DNA from 3 places in the Neorhizobium sp. LjRoot104 genome. Region 1 is predicted to be linked to each of the others. Evidence: riboswitches for the same ligand, from Rfam matches in the RefSeq annotation. Region 1 holds a riboswitch; each other region holds the start of a gene.
What was found. Region 1 has a riboswitch for thiamine pyrophosphate ahead of thiC (phosphomethylpyrimidine synthase ThiC). Riboswitches for the same ligand answer to the same signal wherever they lie in the genome.
Positions count from the first base shown of each region.

Region 2: another riboswitch for thiamine pyrophosphate. It lies ahead of ACSQ8R_RS10980 (ABC transporter permease); the one in region 1 lies ahead of thiC (phosphomethylpyrimidine synthase ThiC).
Region 3: another riboswitch for thiamine pyrophosphate. It lies ahead of thiM (hydroxyethylthiazole kinase); the one in region 1 lies ahead of thiC (phosphomethylpyrimidine synthase ThiC).

Region 1 covers NZ_CAXURS020000001.1:3,879,135-3,885,729, forward strand. The annotation lists gene thiC (phosphomethylpyrimidine synthase ThiC) at 701-2,512, opposite strand; TPP riboswitch at 2,612-2,744, opposite strand; gene ACSQ8R_RS19040 (acyl carrier protein) at 2,924-3,175, shown strand; gene ACSQ8R_RS19045 (acyl-CoA dehydrogenase family protein) at 3,177-4,358, shown strand; gene ACSQ8R_RS19050 (amino acid--[acyl-carrier-protein] ligase) at 4,406-5,317, shown strand; gene ACSQ8R_RS19055 (DUF1839 family protein) at 5,322-6,305, shown strand; gene ACSQ8R_RS19060 (glycosyl hydrolase 2 galactose-binding domain-containing protein) at 6,302-6,595, shown strand, end outside.
Region 2 covers NZ_CAXURS020000001.1:2,194,578-2,201,172, reverse strand. The annotation lists gene ACSQ8R_RS11000 (CocE/NonD family hydrolase) at 1-53, shown strand, start outside; gene ACSQ8R_RS10995 (ABC transporter ATP-binding protein) at 43-1,068, shown strand; gene ACSQ8R_RS10990 (ABC transporter substrate-binding protein) at 1,103-2,152, shown strand; gene ACSQ8R_RS10985 (ABC transporter permease subunit) at 2,149-3,837, shown strand; TPP riboswitch at 3,906-4,009, shown strand; gene ACSQ8R_RS10980 (ABC transporter permease) at 4,144-4,938, shown strand; gene ACSQ8R_RS10975 (ABC transporter substrate-binding protein) at 4,935-5,879, shown strand; gene ACSQ8R_RS10970 (NUDIX hydrolase) at 5,977-6,595, shown strand, end outside.
Region 3 covers NZ_CAXURS020000002.1:1,268,261-1,274,855, forward strand. The annotation lists gene ACSQ8R_RS28085 (heavy metal translocating P-type ATPase) at 1-1,614, opposite strand, end outside; TPP riboswitch at 1,727-1,822, shown strand; gene thiM (hydroxyethylthiazole kinase) at 1,873-2,673, shown strand; gene thiE (thiamine phosphate synthase) at 2,670-3,308, shown strand; gene thiD (bifunctional hydroxymethylpyrimidine kinase/phosphomethylpyrimidine kinase) at 3,305-4,108, shown strand; gene ACSQ8R_RS28105 (response regulator) at 4,252-6,595, opposite strand, start outside.

The DNA of each region.
Region 1 (6,595 bases):
ATTTTAATTCGGTGGCTCCGCATTCGCGTGGCCTTCGGCGTCTTTTCGGGGCTTCCGGCCCCTACAGGTGATCACCTCGCCCCGCTGCGTGGCTTCGTTCACGCCCATCCTTTCGGGACGGGCTTGCCACTTGGACGGCTCAACCGAACCCGGCCCGGCGGCCAGGGGGAGGCTTGATAGGCGGCTTCATCCGAAGACAGCACCGCCATGGCTTTCACCTCCCTCACCTTCCCCGCACGTTACGGATCGAATGAGGGCGCCGGCCCCCGCCTGCCCGCGAACGTCTCGCGAAACACTCCGGCGACGGAAGCGGGAGGATTGTAGGCGGAAAGCTGGAGGCCGGGGATGAGAAATGGAGCAAGTCATTGAAGATGCTGGAAGGCGGTGACGAATTATCCACGGGCAACCATGGAAAGACAGCATTGGAAAGCATACCCGCCTACCTCTCTGTCTTGCCGGACGTCTCCCCTTCAAGGGGAGATCGCATACGGAGCGCGACGGTGTGGCACGTCTAACCCTCCCTCTTGTGGGGAGGGTGGCCGGCAGGCGGGAGGGGTTTCATGCTCGGCGAAGCCCCTCCCCAACCCCTCCCCACAAGGGGGAGGGGCTCCACGCACCGCTTCACATCTTCATATGCTATAGCCCTGCCTTGAAGGGGGAGAAATAAAAGCATAGCCTCGTTTATCAGCAGCCGGCCAGCTCACCCTTCCCCCACCGGCATGTAAAGATCGCCCCCGTCGCGATACCTGGCGGCCATCGCCTCAAGACCCTCCTTCTGTGCCTCGGCACGGATATCGTGAGAAATCCGCATCGAACAGAATTTCGGGCCGCACATGGAGCAGAAATGCGCCACCTTGTGCGCCTCCTTCGGCAAGGTTTCGTCATGCATCGATCGCGCCGTTTCCGGATCGAGCGACAGGTTGAACTGATCCTCCCAGCGGAATTCGAACCGGGCACGCGACAGCGCGTCGTCGCGCACCTGCGCCGCCGGATGGCCCTTGGCGAGATCGGCGGCATGCGCCGCGATCTTGTAGGTGATGACGCCGACTTTCACGTCGTTGCGGTCCGGCAGGCCGAGATGTTCCTTCGGCGTCACGTAACAAAGCATGGCGGTGCCGAACCAGCCGATCATCGCGGCCCCGATGCCGGACGTGATGTGATCGTAACCCGGCGCGATGTCGGTGGTCAGCGGCCCGAGCGTATAAAACGGCGCCTCGCCGCAGACCGCGAGCTGCTTGTCCATGTTTTCCTTGATCTTGTGCATCGGCACATGGCCGGGGCCTTCGATCATCACCTGGCAATCCTTCGCCCAGGCGATCTTCGTGAGTTCGCCGAGCGTTTCCAGTTCCACAAACTGCGCCGCATCGTTCGCGTCGGCGATCGATCCCGGACGCAGGCCGTCGCCCAGCGAGAACGACACGTCATAGGCCCGGGCGATATCGCAGATTTCCTCGAAATGCTCGTAGAGAAAACTCTCCCTGTGGTGATGCAGGCACCACTTGGCCATGATCGAGCCGCCGCGGGAAACGATGCCGGTGACGCGATTGACGGTGAGCGGGATATAGGAAAGCCGCACGCCTGCATGGATGGTGAAATAATCGACGCCTTGCTCGGCCTGCTCGATCAGCGTGTCGCGATAGACCTCCCAGGTCAGGTCCTCGGCGATACCGTTCACCTTTTCGAGCGCCTGATAGAGCGGCACGGTGCCGATCGGCACCGGCGAATTGCGGATGATCCATTCCCGGATATTGTGGATGTTGCGGCCGGTCGACAGGTCCATGACCGTATCGGCGCCCCAGCGGATCGCCCAGACCATCTTCTCGACCTCCTCGGCCATCGAGGAGGTGACGGCCGAATTGCCGATATTGGCGTTGATCTTGACCAGGAAATTGCGGCCGATGATCATCGGTTCGGATTCGGGATGGTTGATGTTGGCGGGAATGATCGCCCGGCCTTCCGCCACCTCCCGGCGGACAAATTCCGGCGTCACGAAATCCGGCACATGGGCGCCAAAACTCTCGCCATCGCGGATAAGCGGCTCCCTGGCCGCCTGACGGCCGAGGTTTTCACGGATGGCGATAAATTCCATTTCCGGGGTGACGATGCCGGCCCGGGCGTAGGCGAGCTGGGTGACGGCCCTGCCCGCTTTCGCCTTGAAGGGCTGGTTGCGAACGGGAAATTCCGGCGTCAGCCGGTCGCCGGAAACGAAGCCGTTATCCTCCGGCCTGACGAAACGGCCTTCATAGGTTTCGACATCACCGCGAGCGACAATCCAGCTTTCGCGCAGGCGCGGCAGGCCGGCATCGATGCTGATCACGGTGCCTTCTGCGGTATAGGGTCCGGAGGAATCGTAGACGGTGACCGGCGGTTCGCCGGATGTCGGATGCAATGCGATCTGGCGCATCGGCACGCGGATGTCCGGATGGATCGTTCCTGCTTTCAGGACTTTCGTGGAGGCGGGAAGCGGGCCGGTGGTGACGACCGGCGTGAGCTTGGTGGTTGCAATATTCATGGCTCGAGGCTCCAAGGTTTGACGTTTGGAGACCCAGTTCCAGTGTTGGAATGATGGAAAAACACCTCGGAATCCGAAGGACGGATACCCGCCCTGGCTGCCGCTGCGCCCGCACCGTCCCTACGCCAGTATGAACTGGATCAGGTTCAACGGGTCACTGCGCCTCGGCCGGCCAAAGCCGGTCCGACCAGCAGTATCTCAGCCCCTTGACGGGACCCCCCTGGTGAATGGCGCCATCAGAAACCCGCGGGCCGTTCATGTCAAGCCGGCCCATGCCGATGCCGATCGATCGGATTTTACGGAATCCCGCATCCCTAACTTCACGACGTTCATTTCCGGAATCTTATGCTTTCCTGCGTAATAAGGTCCCCAGCGATGAACGCAGAATTCGAACGATCCGGAGATGTCGAGATGAACGAGACCATTCGCGAATTGCTGACACGGGTAGGCGGCCTTCCGGTCGCGGTGACTGAACTGGAAGACGGCGCCGATCTTTATGCGGCCGGTCTCTCCTCCTTTGCATCCGTACAACTGATGCTCGGCCTGGAAGAGGCCTTCGACATCGAGTTTCCGGACAGCCTTTTGAACCGCAAGTCCTTCGCCAGCATAGCGGCGATCGAGCAGACGGTTTCGCATATCCTGAAAGCCCACGAGGCCGCTTGAGATGAGCCTCCCCGCCTTTGCCGCCGACATGAGCCTGAACGCCCGCGCTCACCGCGTGGCAGCCGTTGCGGCTGAATTTGCCGACCACGTCGACCGTGACGGCCGCTTCCCCAGCGAGGCGGTCGATGCCATGAAGGCCGAGCGCCTGATCGGCATCCAGATCCCGACCGCGTTCGGTGGCGATGGCGCCTCGATCACCGAGATCGCCGAGGTCTGCTCCATCCTGGGACAGGCCTGCGCCGCAAGCGCCATGGTTTTCGCCATGCACCAGATCAAGGTTTCGAGCCTCGTGGAACACGGTGGCGACAGTGAATGGCATAAGGACTTCATGCGCGAACTTGCCGGCCGCCAGCTTCTCGTCGCCTCCGCGACGACCGAGGGCGGCATCGGCGGCAATATGCGCAACTCGATCTGCGCGATCGAGGTCGAGGGCGACACCTGCCGCCTGACGAAGGATGCGACGGTGATTTCCTACGGCGCCCATGCCGATGCGATCATGGTCACCTCGCGCTCCAGCGAGAACGCCGCCCCGACCGACCAGGTCATGACCGTCTTCAGACAAGGCCAGTATACCCTGCAGAAAACCGTCGATTGGGATACGCTCGGCATGCGCGGCACCTGCTCGGACGGTTTTCTCTTCAGGGGCGAAGCGCCGTCCGTCCAGATCTTCCCGAAGCCGTTCGCCGAGATCGCGGCGCAATCGATGCTCGCCACCTCGCATCTCCTCTGGAGCGCGGTCTGGTACGGGATCGCCGCCGACGCGGTACTGCGCGCCCAGGCCTTCGTGCGGGCCGCAGCCCGCAAGGCGGGCGGCACCCAGCCGCCCGGCGCGCTGAGGCTCGCCGAAGCCTCGAACCTGCTGCAGCTCCTCAAGGCGAGCATCCTGTCCGGCCTCAAGACCTACGCGGACGCCAAGGCGGATCACGACCAGCTATCGTCCATGGCTTTTTCGATCGCCATGAACAACGTCAAGCTGGCTTCCTCCGAGACGATCCTGACCATCATCAACCAGGCGATGATCATCTGCGGCATCATGGGCTACAAGAACGGTACGCCTTACAGCCTCGGCCGGCACCTGCGCGATGCGCATTCCGCCCAGCTGATGATTTCCAACGACCGCATTCTCGGCAATACGTCGACCATGCTGCTCGTTCAGAAACCGGACACCAGCCTGCTCGGCTGACGCCCCGTCATTTCAGATGTAGTTTGTTGAAAGAATGAGGTGAAGCCATGGATATTCAGGTCCCCTTTCTCGACCGCCTGTTCGATGCAGGCCTGCTGATCGAGACCGGCGTTGACGGACTGTATGGCCGAAGCGGCCAGTTCGAAGACGTCATTGCCGCCTTTGAACGCCTGATCGACAAGGTCGGCGGCGCCGACGGTGCCGAGGCCATGCGCTTCCCGCCGGGCATGAACCGCGCCTTCTTCGAGACCAGCGGCTACATGAAGAGCTTTCCGCAGCTCGCCGGCACGGTGCATTCGTTCTGCGGCAACGAGTTCGACCACATGAGCCTCCTGAAATGCATGGAGGTCGGCGAGGAGGACTGGACCAAGGGCCAGGAGGCGACCGACATCGTGCTGACGCCCGCGGCTTGCTATCCGCTCTATCCGACGGTTGCGCGCCGCGGCAACCTGCCCGCCGGCGGCGGTCTCTTCGACCTGCAGAGCTACTGCTTCCGCCACGAACCCTCCAAGGATCCGGCCCGCCAGCAGCTGTTCCGCATGCGCGAATATGTCTGCATGGGGACAGAACAACACGTTACCGATTTCCGCCAGCTGTGGATGGACCGCGGCGTCGAGATGATGAAGTCGGTCGGCCTCGAGGTGACGATCGACATCGCCAACGACCCGTTCTTCGGGCGCGCCGGCAAGATGCTGGTCAACAACCAGCGCGACCAGAACCTGAAGTTCGAACTGCTGATCCCGATCACCTCTGTCGCCAAGCCCACCGCCTGCATGAGCTTCAACTATCATCAGGACAGTTTCGGCCTGAAATGGGGGCTCAACCTGGAGGATGGCAGCGTCGCTCACACGGCCTGCGTCGGCTTCGGCCTCGAACGTATCGCGCTCGCACTCTTCCACACGCACGGTCTGGACGTAAAAGAGTGGCCGGGCTCCGTCCGCGCCACGCTCTGGGGCTGATCCAATGACGGCGGTATTTCCGGCGCTCGATCCGGCGAACTACACGACGCATGCGCTGCATTCGGCCGAGCGCATGTGGCCGGAGACCAATTGTTACGTCGATCTTTGGATCGAGGTGCTTTCGGCACAGGGCCTGCCGCCGGAAGCCATGCTCGGCTTCACCCTGACCCAGGATTTCGAAGGCGACCAGTTCACCTTCTTCAAGGTGCCGCTGGAGGATCTCGAAACCCTGTTCGGCATCCGCGTGACCGAACTGGCGATCTTCGACCGGCCGGAATGGCACGTTGCGGAGCAGATCCGCCGCGGCCGGCTGACGCTGCTCGAACTCGACAGCTTCTATCTCCCCGATACACGCGGCGTCGCCTATCGCCAGGAACATGGCAAGACCACGGTTGCGATCAACCGGCTGGACCTCGAACATCGCGAGCTCGACTATTTCCACAATGGCGGCTTCTTCACCCTGTCCGGCGAAGATTTCGACGGCCTGTTCCAGCTGAACGCGAGCCCGGACGCGCTGCCCTTCCTGCCCTATACCGAGTTCGCCAAGTTCCCCGCCGCCTATCCGGACGCCAGCGACATTCGCGAAACCGCCTGGAAGCTGCTCCGGCATCATTTCGCCCGGCGGCCGCAGGAGAATCCGATCCGGGCGTTTGCAAAGCTCTTCCCGGCGCAGGTGGAGCGGATCGCCGACAGGGATTTCGGCTTCTTCCACAAATACGCGTTCAACACGCTGCGGCAGGCCGGTGCCAATTTCGAGCTGCTGGCGAGCCATCTCGCCTGGCTGAACCACAGGGCGTTCGCCCAGCCCGAACAGCAGGCGCTGAGGATTTCGGAAGTGGCGAAATCCACCCAGTTCCAGCTTGCCCGCGCACTGACCCGCAGGAAGTTCGAACCGCTGGCAACAGCGCTCGATCCGGCGGCCGAAGCCTGGGACCTGCTGATGGGAGACCTGGCCTCGACGCTGGCCCAAGCCCGCGAGGCCGCGTGAGCCTTCTTATCCCTATCGGTTCAGAGACCAGCCTTCTTGCCGAAGGCTGGTCTCTGGCATTGACGGAACCCGGCGCCTACACGCTGCCGTCCGACCTTCCTTCGGGACTGGAATGCCTCCCGGCCAGCGTGCCCGGCACGGTCGCGGCCGCGCTGGAAGCCGCCGGCCGCTTCGACCGCGACAATCCCGGGCCGCTGATCGACAGGGATGCCTGGTATCGCTGCCCGCTTGCCGGTGAAGCGCCCGGACCGGCGATCCTGCGGTTTGCCGGGCTTGCGACTGTGGCCGAG
Region 2 (6,595 bases), 1.7 Mb from region 1:
GGGCGACGCGCTCCCGCCTGATCATGCCCGAGGCTCCCGAAAATGTCGCATAAGCACTACCTGACGCTCGACAACATCACGGCCACCTATGGTGACTCCGTCGCCGTCAGCGGCCTGACGATCGAGGTCGCCAAGGGTGAACTCCTGTCGCTGCTCGGGCCTTCCGGCTGCGGCAAGACGACGACGCTCAGGATGATCGCCGGCTTCGTGCAGCCGTCCGAAGGCCGCGTCATCCTCAATGGCGAGGACATCAGCAAGCGCCCGGTGCATACCCGCAATATCGGCGTGGTCTTCCAGTCCTATGCGCTGTTTCCGCATCTGACGGCTCTGGACAATATCGGTTTCGGCCTGCGCATGCGCCATGTCGGCAAGGCGGAATGCCGTGCCCGTGCCGCCGCGGCACTCGATACCGTCGGTCTCGGCGCCTATTACGACCGATATCCGGGCCAGCTTTCCGGCGGTCAGCAGCAGCGCGTGGCGCTCGCCCGCGCTTTGGTGATCGAGCCGGACGTGCTTCTTCTCGACGAGCCGCTTTCCAACCTCGACGCCCATCTTCGCGCCGACATGCGCACCGAAATCCGAACGCTGCAGCAGCGGCTCGGCATCACCACCGTGTTCGTCACCCACGACCAGCAGGAGGCTCTTGCGATGTCGGATCGCGTCGCCGTGATGAACAAGGGACTGCTTGCCGAGATCGGCACGCCCGTCGCGCTCTGCGACCGGCCGCATTCGCCATTCACCGCATCCTTCCTCGGCGCCCGCACGGTGATCGAGGGGCGGACGGAGAATGGATTGTTCAGCGCGCCTGGGCTCACCTGCGAAGGTGCGCCTTCCGGTGCGACCCGTCTCGTGCTGCGCGCCTCGCGCCTCAGGCTTTCCGACGAACCGGGGCCGTTGCATCTCTCAGGCACGCTCGTCAACGCAGCTTTCCTCGGCGACACGTACGAAGCCGATATCCAATCCGCATGCGGCACGATCCGCCTGATCGTGCCTTCGGATATGCCGCCTCCGCCCCTCGGGACGCCGTGCAGCATCCAGACCCAGCCGGGTGGCGCAACATTCATCTGAACGGACAGACCTGACCGAAAAAGGGGAACACGAAATGACTCTCTCGCGTCGTACATTCAACAAGCTGATTGCCGGTGCCGGCCTTGCCGCACCGTTCCACATCATCCGTCCCGCCTCCGCGCAGGAGCCCAAGAAGGGCGACGAACTGGTCGTCGGCATCTGGGGCGGGGCGCAGGAAAAGATCGTCAAGGAACACGTCGAGAAGCCGCTGGTCGAGAAATACGGCTGCAAGGTCAGCTACGTCCTCGGCGGTACCGGTGACCGGCGCGCGAGGGCCTATGCGGAACGCGGCCGCCCGAGCTTCGACGTCCTTTATCTCAACATCTTCGAGAGCCGACAGGCCGTGAAGGACGGCGTGACCCAGGCGCCGACGCCGGCCGTCAAGAACTTCGAGGCGCTTTATCCGAGCGCCCGCAAGGGCGGTTACGGCGTTGCCTTCAACCCCTGCACGATCGTCTACGACAAGACCAAGGCGTCGAAGCCGATCACCTCCTGGAAGGACATGTGGAACCCGGAATGGAAGGGCCGCATCGCCTGGCCGGACGGTCTCGGCGCCGAAGGCATTTCCGCGCTTATGATGGCGGCCCGTGTCTGGGGCGGCGACGAAAAGAACGCCGACATCGCCTTCGAAAAGGTCAAGCAACTGAAGCCGTTTGCCGCCATCCAGGGCAGCCAGGCGCAGCTCTTCGAAATGTTCGACCAGAAGCTCGCCGACCTTTCCGTCGAGTTCGGCAGCTTCACGCAGTCCTATGTCGAAACCCGCAATCCCAATATCGCAATCGCCAAGCCGGTCGAGGGACAGGCGCTTTCGATGAACGTCGCGTGCATCACCGAAGGCACGAAGAACCAGAAACTCGCCGAGGAGTGGATCAACCTGCACCTCTCCGAGCCCTGCATGCTCGCCTATGCGCGCCAGATCTACTACTCGCCGACCGTCAGCAACATCACCGTCCCGGACGACCTCAAGTCGAAGCTCGTGCTCGGCGACGAACAGGTCAGCAAGCTCGTCGATTTCGATTGGGACGTGATCAATGCCAGCCGCGCCAAGTGGCAGGCGAAATACGATCGGGAGATCGCGGGATGAACCGTTGGATCGGGCCGGCGCTTGCAGCGCCGGTCACCCTTTGGCTGCTTCTGTCCTTTGCGGCGCCGATGTTCGTGGTCCTCGTGCTCTCCCTGCACGAGTATCCCGATCCTTTCGGTCCGCTCTTCATAGCTCCGTCGATCGCGCAGTTCCGGGACATCGTCTCCGACAGTTTCTATTTCGGCGTCGTCTCCGAAACCATCCTGCTCGGCCTCGGCGTCACCGTCATCACCGCGCTTCTCGGTTATCCGCTCGCCCACTGGCTGGCGCGCATGCCGGTGAAATACCGCGCGGCCGCCTTCGCGGTGATCCTCATTCCGCTGCTCACCAATGTGGTGGTGCGCTCGCTCGGCATCATCCTGCTGCTCGCGCCGGAGGGGCTGATCAATTCGGTCACCGGCCTCGTCGGCATTCCGCCGGCGAGATATATGCTGTTCACCCACGGCGCGGTCGCCGTCGCGCTGGCGCAGGTCTTCCTGCCGTTCATGGTGCTGGCGCTCTACGACAACCTGCAGAACACGTCTCCGCGCGTTCACGAGGCGGCCCAGAGCCTTGGCGCTTCTCCCGCTGTGCGGTTCCTCACCGTCGATCTGCCGCTTTCGCTGCCCGGCCTGCGGTCCGGTGCCGTCATCGTTTTCCTGATGGCGACCACGGCCTATGTCTCCGCCTCGCTGCTTGGCGGCAAGAAGGTCTGGACGACCGGCATGCTGGTGCTGCAGGAGGCGATCAAGAACCTCAACGCGCCGCTTGCCGCAGCACTTGCGATCATCATGACCGTGACCGGTCTCGCGTTTGCGGCGCTGTGCGCCTATCTCCTCAATCGCCTGATGCCGTGGCTGAAGGGCAAGCCCAGCAATCCGTTGAGCATTCCGCGCTGGATCGTGCCTGTCATCGACATCCTGGGGCCGGTTGTTTCGAAACTGCTGCTTGCCACCTCGCTGCTGCTCCTGCTGCTGCCGCTGGTGCTGGTCTGCATCCAGAGTTTCAACGACGTGCCCCAGGCGACCGCCTCCGGCTTCCGCGGCTTCACGCTGAAATGGTACGAGGCGGTGTTCTTTGCGGGGACCTATGCGGACGCCTTCTGGGTGTCGGTGCAACTGGCGGTCACCTCGATGCTGGTGGCGCTGGCGCTCTCTTTGCCGGCGGCGTTTGCGCTCGCCCGTTATCCGTTCAAGGGCCGGTCCGCGCTTCTGACCTTCTGGCTGCTGCCGATGTCGCTGCCGCATGTGGCGATCGGCGTCGGCATGCTGCGGCTGCTACAGATCTACCTGATCGTGCCGCCGTTCCTCGGCCTCGTGGCAATCCACGTGATCGTCATCCTGCCCTTCGCGATCACGTTGCTGACGACCTCGGTCATGGGCCTCGACCGGGCGCAGGAGGAAGCGGCTGCAAGCCTCGGGGCAAGCCCCGCGCGGCGGTTCTTCCTGATCATCATGCCGGGACTGGCGCCAGGGCTGTTTGCCGCCGGCATCGTCGGCTTCCTGCTGAGTTTCGGCGAGGTGACCGTCACGAGCTTCCTCACCACCGCCCGCCTGACGACCCTGCCGGTGCGCATCTACTCGGAATCGACCTTCAGCCTGGAGCCGACCGCGCATGCGATCTCGGCGGTGCTGATCGTCTTCACCGTCATCGCGCTGGTCCTGGTCGGCAGGGTGGTTCGCCTCGACCGTCTCTACGCACGATAAAAGGGAAACGACAGCGGGCCGGTCGTCCGGCCCGCTTGACAGGCATACTGAAAACCGACAGTTATCGTCTCAATTCCGAGGGGGGCATCTTGACGATGCTGAGATGGCGGTGAGCCGGACCCTTGAACCTGATCCGGGTCATGCCGGCGTAGGAACGGAAATAGGCGTCGCCCGACGATTTTTCTCTTCTCCGCTTCACCTGGATCTCCGTGATTGACTGATCTGGAGATCGACCGATGATATCCATTGTTTCCGTTGTGCCCAAGGGGTATCCGGCCCTGACGTGCAGGTCCGACGTGTAGCATCATGCGCGCGTCCCATGCGGTCATAGGCCTCGTCCTGCTTGTCGTTCTCTGGCAAGCGGGCGTCTGGCTGTTCGCTCCGCCCCGTTATATTTTGCCGTCTCCCCTTGCCGTCGCTTCCGCCTTCTGGCGGCAGCCGGGTTTCCTGCTGCAAAACAGCGTCGTCACGCTGACGGAAATCGCGCTCGGTCTGGTTATCGGCGCAGGCCTTGGTATCGCCACCGCCTTCGGCGTTGCGGCGCTGCCGCGGCTTGGCCGCCTCGTCTGGCCGATGGTGCTGATCTTGCAGGCCTTTCCCGTCTTCGTTCTGGCGCCGATCCTGGTTCTCTGGCTCGGTTTCGGGCTTGCCTCGAAAGTGGCGATGACGACGATCATCATCTTCTTTCCGGTCGCATCGGCTTTTGCCGATGGTCTTCGCCGCACGGATCAGGAAATCCTCGATGCGGTCTCGCTGGAGGGCGCGAGCCACTGGCAGACGCTGGTGACAATCCGCATGCCGCTGGCGATCCCGAGCCTCGTCTCTGGCCTTCGGGTCGCAGCACCGCTCGCGCCGCTGGGTGCGGTCGTCGGCGAGTGGGTCGGCGCTTCCGGCGGGCTCGGTTTCGTCATGGTCCAGGCCAATGCGCGCATGCAGACCGACACCGTGTTTGCGGCGATGGTCATACTCGCGATCCTCACCCTCATCCTGCGGCTTCTCATCGACCGGCTGACCGCCGGTCTCGCCCCCTGGGCCAGCGAAGCCGATCCTTCATTCTCATCCACAGCCAAATCCGCATCAGGGAGTTCCGTCCGATCATGATCCGTATCCTCACCGCGTCCTTCATCGCGCTGGCAAGCCTTGCCGCGCCCGCTTCCGCGCAGGCGGCCGACAAGCTCAGCGTGCTTCTCGAATGGTTCGTCAATCCGGACCATGCGCCGATGGTGATCGCCGAGCAGCGCGGCCTGTTTGCCGATGCCAATCTGGACGTCGAACTCATTCCGCCGTCCGACCCTTCCGCGGTGCCGCGTCTCGTCTCGGCCGGTCAGGCGGATATCGGCATCCACTACCAGCCCAATCTCTATCTCGACCACGAAGCCGGCCTGCCGCTCGTGCGTTTCGGGACGCTGGTCGAGACCCCACTCAACACCGTCACGGTTCTGGCGGACGGTCCGATCAAGAGCCTCAAGGACCTCAAGGGCAAGAAGGTCGGCTTTTCCGTCACCGGATTCGAGGATGCGATGCTGAAGCGCATGCTGGCTTCGGAAGGCCTTTCCAACGATGACGTGGAGCTGATCAACGTCAATTTCTCGCTGTCGCCCTCGCTGATCGGCGGCAAGGTGGATGCGACGCTCGGCGGCTTCCGGAATTTCGAGCTGACCCAGATGAAGCTGGAAGGCCATGCCGGCCGCGCGTTCTTCCCGGAGGAGCATGGCGTTCCGGCCTATGACGAACTGATCTTCGTTACCCGCCGCGATCTTGCTGCCGACAGCCGCCTGCCGCGTTTCCTGCATGCCGTCGAACAGGCCTCGATCTTCATCACCAACCATCCGCAGGAAGCCTCGCAGCTTTTCATCAAGGCCTATCCGAACCTCGACGACGAGCTGAACCGCACGGCCTTCTTCGATACGCTGCCGCGTTTTGCCAAGCGCCCGGCCGCCCTCGACCAGGGCCGCTATCAGCGTTTTGCCGCCTTCATGCAGGAGATGGGGCTGATCAGGACCGTGCCGCCGACCGGCGACGTCGCGGTCGAAATCAAATAGGCCAAGTCGCTGATATTGTTTGATTTGAACTCCGGGGTTCGCGTAACGTGATTTTCATGCCAGATCGGCGTTGCATGTTACGTACCCCGGAGTTTGCTTGACCATCGGACTTGCCCATGCGGAACTGATCGCGGTCCTTTCCGCCGTCACCGGCGACGAGCCGCGCGTCATGACGGTTCGCTCCGGCGATGCGCTGCCGTCCGGCCCTTTCGAGCTCGGCCACAGGAGCCTGCAGGCCGGGCTCCGCGAGTGGGTGGGGGACCAGACGGGCCATCCGCTCGGCTATCTCGAACAGCTCTATACGTTCGCCGACCGGGACCGGACCCATGAGGATGCCGAGGGGCGGACGATCTCGATCAGCTATCTCGGCCTCGTGCGCGAACAGGCGGCACCCGGCGCCGGCAAACCCGGCTGGCATGGCTGGTACGAATATTTCCCCTGGGAGGATCATCGCGGCGGGAGGCCGGATATCCTGGGTGCCATCACCGGCCGCCTGCAGGACTGGGTTGCGGCCGAACCGGCGCGGCGCGAGCACCGCAAGCGCCGAGTCGATTTCGCCTTCGGCCTCGATGGGGCCGCCTGGAACGAAGATCTCGCCCTGCAGCGTTATGAGTTGATGTACGAGGCGGGGCTCGTCACCGAGGCGGGCTGCTCGGCGGCCAAAAGTTTCGGCCGTTCGATGTTTGCCGATCACCGCCGCATCCTGGCGACCGGGA
Region 3 (6,595 bases), on a different contig from region 1:
CGACACGCGTTCGGCCGCTGCCTTGGGCGAACCGAGGAATACCTCCTCGCCTTCGACCACGGCCGTGACACCCTTGCCACCCAGCGCCCTGGCATCCGTCGCAGTCGGAATCTCGACCTCGTCATCCGCAGCCTTGGCGAGGATCGCGACGGCCAACGGATGGCTGGAGCCGGTTTCGAGCGCGGCGGAAAAACGCAGCACGTCCTCCGCATTGCGGCCGAAGGCGATCACGTCTGTCACCTGCGGCTTACCCGCTGTCAGCGTGCCGGTCTTGTCGAGCGCGACTGCGGTGATCTTGCCGAGCGTTTCCAGCACCGCGCCGCCCTTCATCAGCAGGCCACGGCGGGCGCCCGACGACAGCGATGCGGCGATCGCCGCCGGCGTCGAGATCACCAGCGCGCAGGGGCAGCCGATCAAGAGGATCGCCAGGCCCTTGTAGACCCACTCGCTCCAGGACGCGCCGGCGACAAGCGGCGGCAGGATAGCGACCAGAGCGGCAACCGCGACAACGCCCGGCGTGTAATAACGCGAGAAACGGTCGATGAAGCGTTCGGTAGGGGCCTTGCTTTCCTGCGCCTCCTCGACCAGCCGCACGACGCGGGCGATGGTATTGTCCTCGGCGGCGGTCGTCACGCGAACCCGCAAGGCCGCATCACCGTTAATCGTACCGGCAAACACCGTGTCATCGACGCCCTTGGAGACCGGCGTGCTTTCGCCCGTCACCGGCGCTTCATCGATCGCGCTTTCACCGGCGACGATGACGCCGTCCGCCGAAATACGGTCACCGGGACGCACGAGGATGATCGCGCCGACGGCAAGGTTTTCCGCCGGCACTTCACGGGTCTGGCCGTTCTCTTCAAGGAGCGCGTTCTTCGGCACCAGCGCGGTCAGGCTCTGGATGCTCTGCCGCGCCTTGCCGGCCGCGACCCCTTCCAGCAGTTCGCCGATGAGAAAGAGGAAGACCACGGCGGCAGCCTCTTCGGAGGCATCGATGACCACCGCGCCAACGGCGGCGATCGTCATCAGCATCTCGATCGAAAACGGCGTGCCGGCGAATGCGGCCATGATCGCGCGGCGCGCGATCGGCACGAGGCCGATCAACATCGCGGCCGTAAAGATATAAGTGTCATAGGCCGGAATGAGATGGCCGATCCCGTAAGCCACGGCCAATGCAATGCCGACCAGGATGGTCAGGCGACCCTTGGCCGATTTCCACCACGGCCCATCCATCGGCTCGTGATCGTGGCCGTGCAGGCCTTCGATTTCCCTGGAGCCGTGGTCGTGATCGTGATGCGCGTGGTTGGAATGATCGTGCCCCCCGTCATGGTCATGATGATGGTGATCGCGCGCCTTGCCGATCTCCCCCGCAAGGGGGGAGACCGGGCGTTTGCCTCTTCCCAAAGCCCGGAGCGTATACCCCAGCCCGACGACCTTCTTCTCGATCGCGACGAAATCGCCCGTGCCGTCATGCTTCACCGTCATCGTGCCCGAGGCGACCGAAACGGACACGTCCTCGACGCCCGGCATGCGGCGCACCGCCGTGTCGATCTTCGTCGCGCAGCTGGCGCAATCCATCCCGCCAACCTTGTATCGTGCCTGTGTCGTCGCGTTCATCGTCTCATTCCCGTTGGATCGAGCCACCTGTCTACAACCTCTAGCGACTAGAGCTGCAAGGCCCCTCCAAGAAAAAATCACTGGCGAAGCGCATTGTCTTTGCTGTAAGCCGTGGTGAAGACAGGGGCGTCCGGCAAAGCCGGGCTGAGAAGCACCCTTAGAACCTGAACCAGATCATGCTGGCGGAGGGAGTCGCCCGGGCGTTCAACATTGCGCCCCGCGCCTGCTCCGCCGAACGAGGCAGACATGCAGACGACAATGCCCCTTGGACAGACCCCCGGCCAGCTGCTGACCGCGATGCGCGCCAAAAACCCGCTCGTCCAGAACATCACCAATTTCGTGGCGATGAACATCGCCGCGAACGTGATGCTCGCGGCCGGCGCCTCTCCCGCCATGGTTCATACAAAGGAAGAGGCCGGCGAATTCGCCCGCATCGCCGCGGCGTTGACGATCAATATCGGAACGCTGTCACCGGATTTCCTGGCCGGAATGAAGGCCGCCGCCACCGCCGCAACCGATACAGGCAGGCCCTGGGTGCTCGATCCCGTCGCCCACTACGCCACTGCATACCGCCGCGCGGCACTTTCCGAGCTCATGGAGTTGCGGCCGACGGTCATACGGGGCAACGCCTCGGAAATCATTGCGCTGGCCGGCAGCCAGTCGAGCGGCCATGGCGTCGATAGCGGGGACAGCGTCACGGCGGCCGAAGGCTCGGCCATTGCCATCGCTCAGCAGAAGACCTGTGTGGTTGCCGTCACCGGCGAGGTGGATTTCGTCACAGACGGCCGGCGTTCGGTTCGCATCTCCGGCGGTTCGGCCTTGATGCCGCGCGTCACCGCGCTCGGCTGCTCGCTCACCTGCCTTGTCGGCGCCTTCGCCGCGAGCGCGGACGACCCCTTCGAGGCGACGGTCGCCGCATTGGCCATGTTCGCCGTTGCGGGCGAGGAAGCCGCCCTCACCGCCTCGGGCCCCGGCTTCTTCTCCCCCATCTTCCTTGATCGCCTCGCTGCCCTGACCGGTGAGTCGCTCGATGCCCAAGCAAGGATCGTCGCGGCATGACCAAGATTTTCGATCTTTCCGTCTATCTCGTCCTCGACCCGGATCTCTGCCGCGGCATCGGTATGATCGAGACGACAAGGCTTGCGGTTGCCGGGGGTGCCACCATCGTCCAGCTCCGCGACAAACAGGCGGATACGGCAAAAATGGTCGAAACCGGCCGGGCGCTGAAGGCCGTGCTATCCGGTACCGGCGTGCCTCTCATCATCAATGACGACGTGGAGGCGGCTGTCGCGATCGGTGCCGAAGGCCTGCATGTCGGCCAGAGCGACATGGTCGCGGCGATGGCGCGGCAGCGTGTCGGTCAAGGCATGATCCTCGGCCTCTCGGTGGAAACCGAGGAGCTGGCGCGGCGGGTGGATCAGTCGATCGTCGATTATGTAGGCATCGGCCCGGTATTTGCGACCAGCACCAAGCCGGACCACAAGCAGCCAATCGGTTTCGACGGGCTTGGGCGCATCGCCGCCATGGCACCGGTTCCGGCTGTCGCAATCGGCGGCGTCAAGGCGGAACATGCCGGCCCGGCACTCGCCGCCGGCGCAAAGGGCCTCGCGGTGGTTTCCGCCATCTGCGGCCAGCCCGATCCCGAAGCCGCTGCCCGCAGGATCGCTGCGGAAATCGAGAGAGCACGCGCATGACCATCAAAAACGTCCTGTCGATTGCCGGTTCGGATCCCTCCGGCGGCGCCGGCATCCAGGCGGACCTGAAAACCTTCGCGGCGCGCGGCACCTATGGCATGGCGGCGCTGACCGCGCTGACGGCCCAGAATACCCAAGGGGTCACGGGAGTGCACGCGGTGCCTGCCGCTTTTGTCGCAAACCAGATCCGCACGATCTTCCTCGACGTGCGCGTCGATGCGGTGAAGATCGGCATGATCGCCAATGCGGAAATCGCCGGGATCGTCGCCGACATACTGCGCCCCTACCGGGACAGCGTGCCGATCGTGCTCGATCCGGTGATGATCGCCAAGGGCGGATCGCCGCTTCTGGCGCTCGATGCGGTGGATGCCGTTACCTATAAGCTGATGCCGATTGCCGCCGTCGTCACCCCCAACCTGCCGGAAGCCGCCGCCCTGCTCGGCGAGGCGATCGCCACGACCCGCGAACAGATGGCGGACCAGGCCGAGCGGCTGCTGAAGATCGGCCCCAAGGCCGTATTGGTGAAGGGAGGCCATCTGGAAAGCGAGGACAGCCCGGACGTGCTCGCCGACGCCACCGGCATCCACTGGTTTGAAGGCAAGCGCACCGCGACGAGCAACACCCACGGCACCGGCTGCACGCTTTCGAGCGCGATTGCGGCGGAACTTGCCAAGGGCGCCTCGCCGGCTGAAGCGATCACGGTCGCCAAGACCTATCTCGCCGGCGCGATCACCGCCGCCGACACCCTCACCGTCGGCACCGGCCACGGACCGGTATCGCATTTTTACGAGTGGTGGTGAGGCGATCCCCAAGGTGAAGGGCCCCGATCGCATCGGGGCACGACATCCTTTATCCCGAGCCGTCGAAGGGGTCCCGCCGGCGACCTTCCCGCAGTTGAAAGTGAGAACATAGCTGCCGGCTCGACAAGGGTGGCGACGGGTTCTCAGCCCTTCTGCGCTGCAATCTTCTCGAAGACGATTGCGATTTCCTGGCTGCCGTAGGGCTTCTTCAGAAGCACGGCGCCATCTACTGCCGCCTCGTCGGGAATGCGGTCGTTGCCGGTCGCAAACACGATACCGACAGTGGGAGATAGTCTGCGCGCCTGCTGCGCGAACTCGCCGCCGGAAAGACCCGGCAGGCCGAGATCGGTAACCACCACGTCAAAGCTGCGCGCCTCTATCATGCCAATTGCCTCCTCCGCCGTCGAGGCTTCGGAAACCTCATGCCCCAGTTCGGCCAGGAGGTCGGCCGTGCTCATGCGGATCAGGAAATCGTCCTCGACCAGCAGCACGGAATAACGCGGCAGTACCGGCCGTTGCCCGATCGGCGGGGCGGGCGGCTTGGCTGAGAACGACGCCCTCACCTGGTTGCGATGCTGCTGGCCGTTCAACACGTGGCGGATCTTTCGCGCCAGGGCCTCACGGGTATAGGGTTTGGAGAGCAGTTCGACGCCGGGATCGAGCCGGCCACCATGCACGATCGAGTTTTCCGTATAACCGGAGGTGAACAGCACGGCGATATCCGGCATCCGCTCGCGGGCATGCCTGGCAAGCTCCGTGCTCTTCAGCGGTCCCGGCATCACCACGTCGGTAAAGAGAAGATCGACCGGCACGCCGCTTTCGATAATACTCAGTGCACCCGCGGCGTCTTTCGCCTTCAGCACGGCATAACCGAGATCGCCGAGCAGCTCGACGACCGTGGCGCGCACCTGCTCGTCGTCCTCCGCCACCAGAATAGTCTCGGTGCCGCCGGTCACCGGACCGAAATCGGCGTCCGTGACGAGATCCTCGCTTCGCTGGACGCGCGGGAAATAGATCTTGACGGTCGTACCCTGGCCGAGTTCGCTGTAGATCTTGATATGGCCGCCAGACTGCTTGACGAAGCCATAGACCATGGAAAGGCCGAGGCCGGTTCCCTTTCCGACGGGCTTGGTCGAGAAGAACGGTTCGAACACCTGTTCCATCACCTGCGGTGTCATGCCGGTGCCCGTATCGGTCACGGCCAGCATCACATATTGGCCGGCCGGCACGTCCGCATGCTGGCGCACATAATTGTCGTCAAGGAAAGCATTGCCCGCCTCGATCGTCAGCTTGCCCCCGTCTTCCATCGCGTCGCGGGCATTGATCGCGAGGTTGAGCAGCGCGTTCTCGATCTGGGTCGGATCGACCAGCACGTTCCAAAGGCCGCCGGAACGGATCGTCTCGACCTCGATATCCTCGCCGAGCGTTCGGCGCAGCAGCTCTTCCATGCCGGTGAGGAACCGACCGATATTGACGACCTTGGGCTCCAGCGGCTGGCGGCGGCCGAAGGCAAGCAACTGACTTGCGAGCTTGGAACCGCGCTGCACGCCGGCAAGTGCATTCTCCACCCGGCGGCCGGCGCGCTGGTTGCCGGCGACGTCCTTGGCGAGGAGCTGAAGATTGCCGGAAATCACCTGCAGCAGGTTGTTGAAGTCATGCGCCACGCCGCCCGTCAGCTGGCCGAGCGCTTCCATCTTCTGGCTCTGGCGCAGCGCCTCCTCCGCCTTCAGACGTTCTGAAATCTCGGACGCGATCTTCTGTTCGAGGCTGGCGTTCAACGCCTGCAGCGCCTCCTCGGCGCGCTGGCGTTCGGCAAGATCGCGTTCCGCTGCACGGAAGAGCCGCGCGTTATCGATGGCGATCGCCACCTGGCCCGCAGCCCCCACCACCAGCCGCTCATGCTCCTCGCGGAATTGGCCGGGCTGGGCATGACCGAAGAAAAGGCCGCCGAGCACTTCGCCGGAGCGGGAGATTACCGGAACCGTCAGATAGCTGCGCACCGGCAGATGACCCTTCGGCATGCCGAAATACGGTTCGTTCCGGCCGTAGCGCGGATCCGTCATGATATCGTCGGAGCGGATAACGCCCTCGCCGCTGAATGTCGGCGCAAAAACTGCCGTGTTGCGCGGCATCGGAAAATTTTCGAATGCCGACCGCGGAACGCCGGACAGTGCATAGAGCATGTAGCTTTCGCCGCGGTCGTTGACGACATTGTAGAAGAAGGCCCCGAACTGCGCGCCGGTCAGTTCGACGCCGGCGTCGGTGGTCATCTGCACCACCTTTTCGAGGTCGAGTTCGGCGGAAAGTTCGGCGCCGAGCCGGTTCAGCACCTCGAGATGCCGGGTCTCCTTGAGAAGCGCGATCTCCGCCTTCTTCTGGTCGGTGACGTCGCTGCCCTGAATGAAGATGCCGGTCGGCTGGCCGGCGTCGTCGACGATCGGCTGATAGACGAAATCCACGAAGCGCTCTTCCGTCGGCTGGCCGGGC